DNA from 2 places in the Rhizobium sp. BK275 genome. Region 1 is predicted to be linked to the other one. Evidence: riboswitches for the same ligand, from Rfam matches in the RefSeq annotation. Region 1 holds a riboswitch; the other holds the start of a gene.

What was found. A riboswitch is a leader RNA that binds a small molecule or an ion and turns the genes downstream of it on or off. The one in region 1 is predicted to bind S-adenosylmethionine.
Region 2: it holds a riboswitch for S-adenosylmethionine, as region 1 does, so the genes downstream of both, FHT82_RS08240 (O-succinylhomoserine sulfhydrylase) here and metA (homoserine O-succinyltransferase) in region 1, are expected to answer to the same signal.

Annotation. Positions count from the first base shown of each region.
Region 1 covers NZ_JACHZL010000006.1:267,066-273,085, reverse strand. The annotation lists gene FHT82_RS20250 (ABC transporter ATP-binding protein/permease) at 1-1,624, opposite strand, end outside; SAM riboswitch at 1,773-1,850, shown strand; gene metA (homoserine O-succinyltransferase) at 1,898-2,821, shown strand; gene FHT82_RS20240 (aldose epimerase family protein) at 2,962-3,984, shown strand; gene FHT82_RS20235 (GntR family transcriptional regulator) at 4,097-4,870, shown strand; gene FHT82_RS20230 (SIS domain-containing protein) at 4,867-5,898, shown strand; gene nagA (N-acetylglucosamine-6-phosphate deacetylase) at 5,898-6,020, shown strand, end outside.
Region 2 covers NZ_JACHZL010000002.1:477,595-483,614, reverse strand. The annotation lists gene FHT82_RS08275 (VOC family protein) at 39-422, opposite strand; gene FHT82_RS08270 (hypothetical protein) at 794-1,075, shown strand; gene FHT82_RS08265 (ATP-binding protein) at 1,221-2,921, opposite strand; tRNA gene FHT82_RS08260 (tRNA-Thr) at 3,039-3,105, shown strand; gene FHT82_RS08255 (hypothetical protein) at 3,236-3,409, shown strand; tRNA gene FHT82_RS08250 (tRNA-Gly) at 3,441-3,514, opposite strand; gene FHT82_RS08245 (2'-deoxycytidine 5'-triphosphate deaminase) at 3,574-4,668, opposite strand; SAM riboswitch at 4,741-4,819, shown strand; gene FHT82_RS08240 (O-succinylhomoserine sulfhydrylase) at 4,866-6,020, shown strand, end outside.

The DNA.
Region 1 (6,020 bases):
GCACTTCGTCGAAAACGACCCAACGGGGCTTGACGAGAAGCAGACGGGCAAAGCCGATTGCCTTTTGCTCGTCGGCGTCGAGAAGCTTGTCCCAGCGCGCGCGGCTGTCGAGTCGGGCAACCAGCGCATGCAGACCGGCAGCCTCAAGCGCGGCTTCGATGGCCGCCGTGTCATAGGCCTCGGGTTTTTCGGGGAATGAGATTGCCTCACGCAGCGTTCCGCCGGGGACATAGGCGACCTGCGGGATGAACAGGATGTCGGCAATCGGCGGCAGACCCATCGTACCTTTACCGCACGGCCAGAGGCCGGCCATGGCCTGGAAGAGCAGGCGGCGGTTCACGCTGTGATCGCCGTTGATCATGACCTTCTCGCCGGCCTTGATCGTAACATCCGTTTCGCGTATCCGGAAGCCGCCGCAATCCTCGATGTCTTCGCCAAGCTTGGCGAAGATGACGATATTCTTCAGCGTCAGCGTATCTGCTGCGGTTTCCTCATAAACGATGGCGTCCTTCAGATCGAAGTCGTCGTCCATCTCCTGCAGTGCCTGGCGGAAATCGGTGACGCGCATCAGCGTGGCGCGCCATTCGGCGATCGGGCCGAAGTTGGCGACATACCAGCGCAGTGCCGTGTTGACCTGGTTGAAGGCCCCGACCGACATCATCAGCTGGCCGAAGGTAAGGCCGCCGGAGAAATAGGCGGGTGCTGCAACGATGATCGGAATGACGATGACCAGCCAGCCATAACCTGCCGAAACCCAGGTGAGGTTGGTATTGGCCATGGCGAGACGCTTGATAACCGCGAGAACGTTGCTGATGTCGATATTGATGCGCTTGCGCTCGTTTTCCTCGCCGTGCGCCACTGTAATCGCTGGCATGTTCTCGTTGGCGTGCATCAGCGCGAAGCGCAATTCGGCTTCCTTGGAGAAGCGGTCTGCATTGAGCTTGACAAGTTTGCGGCCGACGACCTGGCTTAGTACCGAGGCCGATGCAGCATAGAAGATTGCCGCCCAGACCATGTAGCCTGGAATGGAAAAACTGTAGCCGCTGATATGGAAGATGAAGCCGCTCGAAAGCTCCCACAACACGCCGATGAAGCTGACGAGTAGTATGGTCGACTGCAGGAGGCCGAGCACGAGACCGGTGGTGCTTTCGGCCAGGTTGCGGGAGTCCTCATGCAGCCGCTGGTCCGGATTGACGCCGAGAATGCCGATGGTAGAGAGTTTGAGGGCGCGCTTGCGCTTCAGCCATTGATCGACGAGATCGCGCGAAAGCCCTTCGCGCATATAGAGCGCAGTCATCTGGTTCAGCCAGGCCTGCAGCACGTTGAGTAGCAGTAGCGCGCCGGCGATCATCGCGAAGATTTCGAGCTGGTGGAAGAACTCTCCAAGATCACGGCGTTCGAGGGAATCGTAGAAGGGGGCGTTCCATTCGTTGAGGATCACCTGTCCGTAGGCTGTCGCCAGGATGATGACGACAAGCAGGATCGCAAGCCCCACGACCTTGCCGCGGACCTGCGAATTCCAGAATGCGGAGAACATCACTCCAAGCCGATATGTCAGGCTGAGATCATACCCTACCCGGTCCTGACTCTGGATGCCCCTCCCCCTTTCGATGTTATTTGCCATTACAAGTTTCCAAATCCGCCCATCCCTATATTAATAACATGGGGGCGTCACTGGTCCATCAACAGATTCCGCCACGCATAAAGAAAGCGTGATGGCTTTTGCAGCTATCTGCATTGACAGTTGATTCGAAGCTGGACTGGCGCTATCTAGGATGCCTTGTGGTGATTTGGCCGGCCGGCTTGCAGCCACGTTAAATAAGTCGCTAAAGGGCCGCGTGCGGACCGGTAGCGATTCTTTCGCCGCCGGTTTTTTATTTTGATCGAGTTGACCGCAATGCCCATCAAGATCCCCGATACGCTGCCCGCCTTCGAAACCCTTGTGAACGAAGGTGTGCGGGTGATGACCGAAACGGTGGCGATCCGCCAGGATATCCGCCCGCTGCAGATCGGGCTGCTGAACCTCATGCCGAACAAAATCAAGACCGAGGTGCAGATGGCGCGCCTGGTGGGTGCTTCGCCGCTGCAGGTGGAATTCTCGCTGGTCCGTGTCGGCAACCACAAGGCCAAGAATACATCTGAAGAACATCTGCTCGCCTTCTACCAGACCTGGGAGGAAGTGAAGCACCGCAAGTTTGACGGCTTCATCATCACGGGGGCGCCGATCGAGACGCTGCCTTACGAGGACGTTACCTATTGGAAGGAAATGCAGCAGATTTTCGACTGGACCCAGACAAACGTCCATTCGACCATGAATGTCTGCTGGGGCGCGATGGCGGGGATTTATCATTTCCACGGCGTGCCGAAGTATGAGCTGAAGGAAAAGGCCTTCGGCGTTTACCGCCACCGAAATCTCAAGCCCTCTTCCGTTTATCTCAATGGTTTCTCTGACAATTTCGAGGTTCCGGTGTCGCGCTGGACCGAGGTGCGCCGGGCCGACATCGAGAAGGTCGGCGGCCTCGAGATCCTGATGGAATCGAGCGAGATGGGCGTCTGTCTCGTCCACGAGCCGAAGGGTCGGCGGCTCTATATCTTCAATCACGTCGAATATGATTCCACGTCTCTCTCGGACGAATATTTCCGCGACGTGAATGCCGGCGTGCCGATCAAGATGCCGCACAATTACTTCCCGCATAACGATCCGGCACTTGCGCCGCAGAACCGCTGGCGCAGCCATGCGCATCTGCTTTTCGGCAACTGGATCAATGAGATCTACCAGACGACGCCCTACGATATCGAAGAGATCGGCTCGGACATCTGAGCGTTACAGGGTGGGTTTAGAAATGGCGCCGTCGCACTTCCGCGACGGCGTTTTGTTTTCTGGGTCCGCCCGGTTGCGATTTGCAGCGAATGGAGGCAGGTTCCGGTTCCTGAATCCTAGGGATGGAGTGAGCGTCGATCATGGTGGACAAATTGGAACGGGAAGTTTTCGGACAGACGAAGGAGGGGGAGACCGTCCATCGCGTCGTCATCCGCGGTGGTGGACTGACGGTCAAGGTGTTGACCTGGGGTGCGGTTATCCAGGACGCGCGGCTGGAGGGCCATGATGCGCCGCTGGTGCTCGGCTTCGAGGATTTCAGCAGCTACCTCGCCCATTCGCCCTTCTTCGGGGCAACGCCGGGCCGCTGCGCCAACCGCGTCGGCGATGGCAAGTTCACGCTCGACGGCAAGGCTTACCAACTCGAACTCAACGAGAAGGGCGTCACGCATCTTCATGGCGGCAGCAACAATATCGGCACGCTCGTCTGGACGATCGTCGAACACGAGGCCGACCGCGTAGTGCTGAAGATCGTCGACCGCGATGGCCGTGCTGGTTATCCCGGCAACTGCACGATCCAGGCGACCTATCGTGTGCATGGCAATGGCGAGCTTTCCGTCAATTACGAGACGACGACGGACCAGCCGACGATTGCCAACGTCTGCCAGCATTCCTATTTCAATCTCGATGGCCGCGAAGATGCCTTGGCGCATGAGATCATGATCGCCGCCGACCACTATCTGCCGACCAATGAGAAGCAGATACCGACCGGCGAGATCCGCCCTGTTGAGGGGAGCGAGTTCGATTTCCGCGAGATGGCGCCAATGAAGCGCTTCGTCAGGCAGGAGCAGGCCCTCTACGACCATAATTTCTGCTTATCGAGCGAGCGCACGGGCAAGCGCTCCGTCGTGCTTGCCCGCAGCCTGCATTCCGGTGTTTCGCTGGAAGTGCGCACGACAGAGCCGGGCGTGCAGTTCTATGCCGGTTTCAAGCTCAACGTGCCCGTGCCGGGTCTCGGCGGCCGTAAATATGGTCCCTTCGCCGGCTTCTGCCTGGAAACACAGATCTGGCCTGACGCGATCAATCACCAGGGCTTCCCCAATGCGGTGCTGCGCCCAGGCGAAGTGCTGCGTCAGGAAACGGATTACATCTTCACGAAGAACTGAGTTCGTCGTCCTATCTGGATCAATGAACCCTCGCGGCGTCCGGCGAGGGTTTTTCTTTGATGGAGCGAATCCGGCTTGCTGATTGGTTCTAAATAGGTTCTATTATCTATCCATGGATAGAACCAGTCTGGTCGCAGAACTGAAGGGCCGCGCGCTGCACGACGAGGCGGCAGCAGGACCGCTTTACAAGCGGCTGGCGCAGGCGTTGACCGGCCTTATCCAGGAAGGCCTCTTGAAACCCGGCACGGCATTGCCCGGCGAGCGCGATCTGGCGGAAGCGCTGAAGCTCGGCCGCGTCACAGTGCGGACGGCCTATCGCGATCTCATGACATCAGGTGCGCTGGAATCGCGTCATGGCAGTGGCACTTTCGTTTCCAGCAAGGTGGAGCGCATGGAACAGTCGCTCTGGCGGCTTTCCTCCTTCTCTGCGGACATGCGTTCGCGCGGGCGCTCGCCAGCGGCGAAGATCCTGTCCCGCACCGTCAACAATCCATCCCCTGAAGAATCCTTTCTGCTCGGCCTCGGCGTCGACGAACCGGTGCTGCGGCTCGACCGCCTTCGTCTGGCCGACGGGCTGCCGCTCGCCATCGAGCGCGCCGTCGTACCCGTCAAGTTTCTTGGCGAGGATGCCGGCGGTGAAGGCTCGCTCTACGATGCGCTCGCCCAGAGTGGCCACAAGCCGGTACGCGCCATACAGCGATTGACGGCCGTCACGCTTGATCCGTCATCGGCCGCTATTCTCGATGTCAAAGCCGGCGCGCCGGCCCTTCTGATCGAACGCGTTTCACGCCTGGAAGACCAGCGCGTCGTTGAATACACCCGCTCGCATTATCGTGGCGATGCCTATGATTTTGTCGCCGAACTGAGAATTGGAGATGACCTATGAGTGAGAACCAGTCGCTGATGCTGCAGGAGGCCGGCCAGTCGCCCGAAGTGGTCGCTACCCTGCTCGAAAAGGAAAAGCCGGTCTTCGCCGAAATCATCCGGCTATTCTCGTCCACCCGCCCAAGTGTCGTGACGACAGCGGCGCGCGGCTCTTCCGACCACGCCGCGACCTTTTTCAAATACCTCTTCGAGATCACCTGCGGCGTGCCGGTCGCCTCGATCGGCCCGTCCATCGCTTCCGTCTATAATGCGCCCCTGCATCTGAAAGGTGGCATCCATTTCACGGTTTCACAGTCGGGCGCCAGCCCGGATATCGTTGCTTTGCAAGAAGCGGCCAAGAAGGGCGGAGCGACGACGATTGCCGTCGTCAACGTCACCGACAGTCCGCTCGCCAAGCAGGCCGATATCGTTCTCGGCCTCAATGCTGGCGCTGAAAAGAGCGTTGCAGCAACCAAGTCCTTCATCGCATCCGTTGCCGCCCTTGCTGGCGTTACCGCTGCGATCGACGGCAAGGCCGATCTGCAGACCGCGCTCGATAAGCTTCCAGCCGCTCTCTCTGCGACGTCCGGTATCGATACGAAGGCTGCCGAGGATGTACTGTTCACCGCCGCATCGCTTTATACCGGTGGACGCGGTACGGCCTTCGCCATTGCCCTCGAAGCAGCGCTGAAGGCCAAGGAGACGGCCGGCTTGCATGCCGAGGCCTTCTCGCTCGCCGAGCTCATGCATGGACCGATGCGCCTCGTGCAGCCGGGCTTCCCGATTGTCGGCTTCGTGCCGGAAGATGCCGCCTTCGACAACAATGTGAAGGCACTGGAGCGGCTGCAGACGCTCGGCGCCACCACCGTGCCCTTCTCGACAAAGCCGCTCGCCGGCGTCAATCTGCAGGTTCCCACGACCGGCAACGGCCTCATCGATCCCCTGGTTTCGCTGCTCGTCTATTATCGCCTGATCGAGTCCGTCACCCGCCGCAAGGGTTTCGATCCGGACAAGCCGGCAAACCTGCTCAAGGTGACGGAGACCGTCTGATGACCCGCAAGATCTTCACCGGCGCACGTATCTTCGACGGCGAACGCTTCCACGATGAGCGGGCGCTGATCGTCAAGGACGGACGCATCGAGGCGATCGTCGGCCGCAATGATCTGCCCGAA
Region 2 (6,020 bases), on a different contig from region 1:
GGCGGCTCCGGCCGCCCATTTTCGTTTCAGGTCTCTGTTCAGAGTGGTGGACGCCAGCCGACTTCGACAAGAATGTTGCCGGGCGCGGCGCAATAGAAGAGCCAGCCGCCGCGAATAGCGGAAGGCGGTCCTGAAACAGTGGCGCCGTCCGCTGCCAGGCGGCCATGAAGCCGGTCGACATCGGACCTTTCAGCAAGGATAAAACCGAGATGATAGGTTTGCCACTCGAGTTCGACCTGATCGGCGCCGGCGAATTTTGACAACGGGCGACTGAGAACGACCTCCGTGCCTTGGTCATCGTAGAGGATCGCCCGGCCGACCCGTTCGCTCATCTCCCGCAATTCCAGACCGAAATAACGCAGGAAGAAATCCGCCGTAGCGGCGATATCGGGCACGTAGAAATCAAGATGGTTCAAACGCATGACTGTCTCCTTTGAGAATAAAATCCCGGAGGAGTACGTCGTCTAACGCTCCGCATGCCGCCGGGACCCCGCATTCGCATGCAGGCCACGTCGCGGGTTCTCGTGTGAAACACGGAGCAGAGCTTCCCATGATGGGAGGGACCGGGCTTACCTTATCCGGTCCTGCCTTTTTCGACATTGCCGCTTTAGCAGATCGAGCCGAAAGCGGCAATAAGGTCGGTCGAGGGGCTTCAGAGGAGCGAAGTCAGACCGATGGCGACCGTTACTAAAGCTCTTCTCGAAGGGTTGAAGACATGCGTGCCGTTTGTGTCATGAGCTTTCCGCGATTTGCGGTACAATGACACCGTGCCGCGGACAGAAAGGCTCCGGATATGAAACTGATCGCATTTAGCCTCATCGGCGCGCTGGCGCTCGCCGGCTGCACCACCGTCGACTATACCGGCCCCGGCATCGAGCCCATTCCGGGCAGCATCACCTATAACGGCCAGCCGCGCACGAAACTGACAAAGTCGCCGATTGGATCGACCTTCCCGCACAATTTCATCGACCAGTACGGCCGGCAGGTCGAGGAAACCTATATCATCCGTCCGGACCGTTCGCTGGCGATCGCGCACCGCCAGTACCGACCGATCAATATTTTCGGACGCGATTGAGGAGGGAAGCTGGAGCGGGCGAAGGGAATCGAACCCTCGTATTCAGCTTGGGAAGCTTCGAGCAAAATCAAGGCGGCGTTTCACTAAAGCTGCCCCTCGCCGGGTAAACTCGGCGAGGGTTTGAAACGCGGAGAAAACGGGATACTCAATCAAATCGGCTTTCGAGTATCTTTCCCCAAGCATCGAAAATTAGCTTGAATGCCGCGAAATCCTCAGACGGGAAGCCGTGTACTAATTCCGCGAATTCGTTTTTGTATCCGTCTTTGAAGAATGGGGTCTCTTGACCAAGCGCCAAACCAGTGGCTCCAAGCATATGGGTCGGTATCCGCAAGGGATCGAAAAGAAACTCTATCGAAAGGATGGAACGTCCCCCGAGATCTACTGATGCATAGTCCTTGCGGAAGGATGGAACGGGTAACAGCATTGCCCAGCTAGCGCCATTTGCGTGTCGCTTTAGAAGTCCCGATCCAGCGTCCTGTAGCGTGGTAGACGCTCTTTTCCAAAGACCTTTCCATTGATCATACGCTGTATCAAAATCAAAAAGGCCCACAACAATTCGGCCTTTCAGCTTCGTACTCAGCTGATCATCGGCAAGCGTCGTATTTAGGTTTTTTACGCCAAGTGCCGCTCGCGCTTCGAAAGGCCGCGTTTTGCCAGGATAGAGTTTTTCCCATGCGGTATAGAGGATACTAGCGTCACTTTCGCCTTCAGTTAGCACCAGCATTGGCTTAGTCGCTGCGGCCAGGAACCCGTCGATATTAAACGCAGCAACCGCTTGGGAGCGCTGTATCCCGGGGTAAACAGGCGCCTCCATCTCCGAGACTGTTCCGTCGGCAAAATTCTTCTGTAGAATTACGGTTTTGGCATTTGCTGCTCCGTGAACAATGAAAGGGGAATGAGTCGCGATCAAAATCTGTGGACGCGTCCCATCGCTTTTGGTCAACAGAGTCTCATAAAAACCAAGAATGCGAGCCTGCCATTCTGGATGCAGGCTAAGTTCTGGCTCATCGATTAGAACGATAGCGTTGTCTGTGGCTGCCAAGTCTCTGAGCAAAAATCCGGCCCGAAAAACGATCTGCTTTTCTCCCGTGCTAAGATTGTCGATTGGCGTCGTCCGACCAAACTCTTCAAACTCGATTATCAACTTTTGCTCATGGCGGCGGACGCCTCTAAATCGCTTGGTCGGAAACATATATTCGAACGCTCGGCGAAACCGTGCAAAACGGGGTTCTAGCGTTTCACGAGCTGGTGCTTGGCCCGGGTTGTCTCCGACCCACTGCGCGACGTCTTCAGCGTCAGCTGCCCTGATATCGACTAGGAGCTGCGCAATTTCTGCTCCGCCGCCAGCCCTTGACACCCTGACTTCTGTGTCGATGGACAACGCCGTAACGGCATCGGGGCTCCCACCTTGAAATGACGTCTCGGCCGGGCTGTAAAACGTCTTAAGAAGCCCCCTGAACTGAGCATTATCCAACCACCTATTGTGGGTTATGGGGCGACCATCTGGGTGGTAGACCGTGAAGAAATAAGCCTTGTTGAGGTCCGGCTCCGTCGAGCGCCACAGCAGCAAAAGCTCTCTTGCACCGATTGGAAATCCTTGAAAAAGGCCCGCTAACTTTGACGCTTCGCTGTCCTCCAGGATTATTCGAAGCTCAACGTCACCTAGATTCCTGTTATAGCTTCCCTGAAAGCAGAGGTATAAGGCTTCAAGGATAGCGGTCTTGCCCGATCCGTTCCCCCCAGCAAGCACGATAGTGTTAAACGGCACTCCGTTCTGATCAGTAAAGTCTAGTTGGAGGTCTCCGATTCCGGGATGGCCGGAGAAGCTGAAGGTTTTGATCTTCATTTTTGGAACTCAGTCGGTTGGAAATACGGAACGAGGCAACTTAGAGTTATTGCTGAAAAAACATTACCGCATCGTCAACTCACGCCGGATGCAATTTTCAAAATTCCCAACTCGCCAATCTAAACTGGTGAGCACACCCTTGGTAAGGGTGAGGTCGGTGGTTCAATCCCACTCGGCAGCACCAGTTTTCATCAATAAAATCAGACAGAAATCTGTTGGTTATAGTCTGGCCAATCAGCGCAAAACGGCATAAGACTTCGGAACAGATCGCGAATTGCACCGACGCTGCCGGCGTACCCAACAATGTCTGGTCTATGGATACGCGCGCAGGCGCCGTTTCGGAGACCGTCGAGGCAACGGGGTCGCTGGAAATGGCCAGCAATCTGGCCACTCACACGACCGTCAAGATGACGAAAAAGTACAGCCGCGGCGACGGACTTGAGCAAAATCGCAAAATTGCCGAGGCCCGCGCCGAGTCACGCAAGTGAAACGCCGATATACTTAAGTTATTGAAGTTGCTGGAGCGGGTGAAGGGAATCGAACCCTCGTATTCAGCTTGGGAAGCTGCTGCTCTACCATTGAGCTACACCCGCCAACCGCTTGAGACTTCCAACAGATGGCCGCCGCTGTCAAGTCGCGGCATTACCGCACGTCAAATGCGGAAATGCTTCGAAAGCTTGAGGCCCTGCGCCTGATAGTTGGAGCCGAGACCCGAACCATAGAGGCTCGACGGCTGTTCCTGCATATGCTCATAGATCAGGCGGCCGACGATCTGGCCGTCTTCGAGGATGAAGGGTACTTCGTGGCTGCGCACTTCCAGCACGGCGCGGCTGCCGCGCCCGCCGGCGGGCGCATGGCCGAAGCCGGGATCGAAGAAGCCGGCATAGTGGACGCGGAATTCGCCGACGAGCGGATCGAAGGGCGTCATTTCCGCCGCATATTGCGGGGGAACATGCACGGCCTCACGCGAGACGAGAATGTAGAATTCATCCGGATCGAGGATCAGCTCGTTACGGCCGCGGCTATAGAGCGGCTCCCAGAAATCGAAGATATCGTGCTGAGCCTTCTTGTCGACATCGACGACGGCCGTGTGGTGTTTGCCGCGATAACCGATCAGGCCTTCATCGTCGCCCGTCAGATCGATCGACAGCGCGATACCGCCGCCGGAGACGTTCGGCTGCTTGGCGGCGACGAGCGTTTCCGTTGCGTGCAACTTCAGAAGCTCGGGCTCGCCGAGAACCGAGTGGCCAACACGGAAGCGGATCTGCGACAGGCGCGAGCCGCGGCGCACGACGATGGGAAAAGTGCGCGGGCTGATTTCGAGATAGAGCGGGCCGGAATAGCCGGCCGGGATTTTGTCGAACTCCTGCGCGTAATCGGTGATGACGCGGGTGAAGATATCGAGCCGGCCGGTCGAGCTTTTGGGATTGGCCGAAGCCGACATGTCGGCCGGCAGATCGAGGCGCTCCATCAGCGGCACGATGTAGACGCAGCCGGTTTCCAGCACCGCGCCTTCGCTGAGGTCGATGACATGCAGGCTCAGCCGGTCGAGCTTGTCGGAGACGAGATGGGACGGGCCGGGCATGAAGCTGGCGCGGACCCGGAAAGCCTTGGCGCCCAGCCGCAGATCCAGGCTTGCGGGCTGGATCTGGTCACGATCCAGCTCGCGCTCGCTTTGAAGACGCCCCGTTTCAAACAGCGCGGAAATCGCGCGGTCGGCCAGAATTCCAGTATCGCGAGCCATCATGCTCCATCCTAATTTGCCGCCGACAAAACCAAAGTCGGGGAATTGACGCAAGCGCAGAACGGCAGTATTGCAAATTTATCCCGTGGTGATTTGGCCGGTCGGCTTGCAGCCACGTTAAATAAGTGGCTAAAAAGACCGGGTTGAAAACCGGTCTGCATTTGCGGCCGGTTTTTTTGTTGTTTGAAAGTGGTGATGGCATGAGCAAGACCTGGCGCCCGGCAACCCAACTCGTCCACGGCGGAACGCTGCGCTCGCAGTACGGCGAGACTTCAGAGGCAATCTATCTCACGCAGGGTTTCGTCTACGATACGTCCGAAGCGGCCGAAGCGCGCTTCAAGGGCGAGACCGAAGGTTTCATCTACGCGCGCTATGGCAGCCCCACCAATGACATGTTCGAAAAGCGCATGTGCGCGCTCGAAGGCGCTGAAGATGCCCGCGCCACGGCTTCCGGCATGGCCGCCGTCACCGCCGCCATTCTCTGCCAGCTGAAGGCCGGCGATCACATCGTTGCAGCGCGTGCCCTCTTCGGCTCCTGCCGCTGGGTGGTCGAGACGCTGGCGCCGAAATACGGCATCGACTGCACGCTGGTCGACGGCCGCTACCTCGAAAACTGGGAAAAGGCGATTACGCCGAAGACCAAGGTGTTCTTCCTGGAAAGCCCGACCAACCCGACGCTGGAAGTAGTCGATATTGCCGGTGTCGCCAAGCTCGCCAACCAGATCGGCGCCAAGGTCGTCGTCGACAACGTCTTTGCAACGCCGCTCTTCCAGAAGCCGCTGGAACTCGGCGCGCATATCGTCGTCTATTCCGCGACCAAGCACATCGACGGCCAGGGCCGCTGCCTCGGCGGCGTGGTTCTCTCCGACAAGGAATGGATCGACGAGAACCTGCACGACTATTTCCGCCACACCGGCCCGGCCATGTCGCCCTTCAATGCCTGGACACTCCTGAAGGGTATCGAAACGCTGCCGCTGCGCGTCAAGCAGCAGACGCAGAATGCGGCTGATATCGCCGATTTCCTCGCCGATCAGGGCAAGGTCGCCAAGGTCATCTATCCCGGCCGCAAGGACCATCCGCAGGCCGATATCATCGCCAAGCAGATGTCGGGCGGCTCGACGCTCGTCTGCTTCGAGCTGAAGGGCGGCAAGGAAGCGGCCTTTGCGCTGCAGAACGCGCTTGAGATCGTGAAGATCTCCAACAATCTCGGCGACTCCAAGAGCCTGATCACTCATCCGGCCACGACGACGCACAAGAACCTGACGGACGAGGCCCGCGCCGAACTCGGCATTTCGCCGGGCACGGTGCGCCTCTCGGCCGGCATCGAAGACACGGATGATCTCCTTGAGGATTTC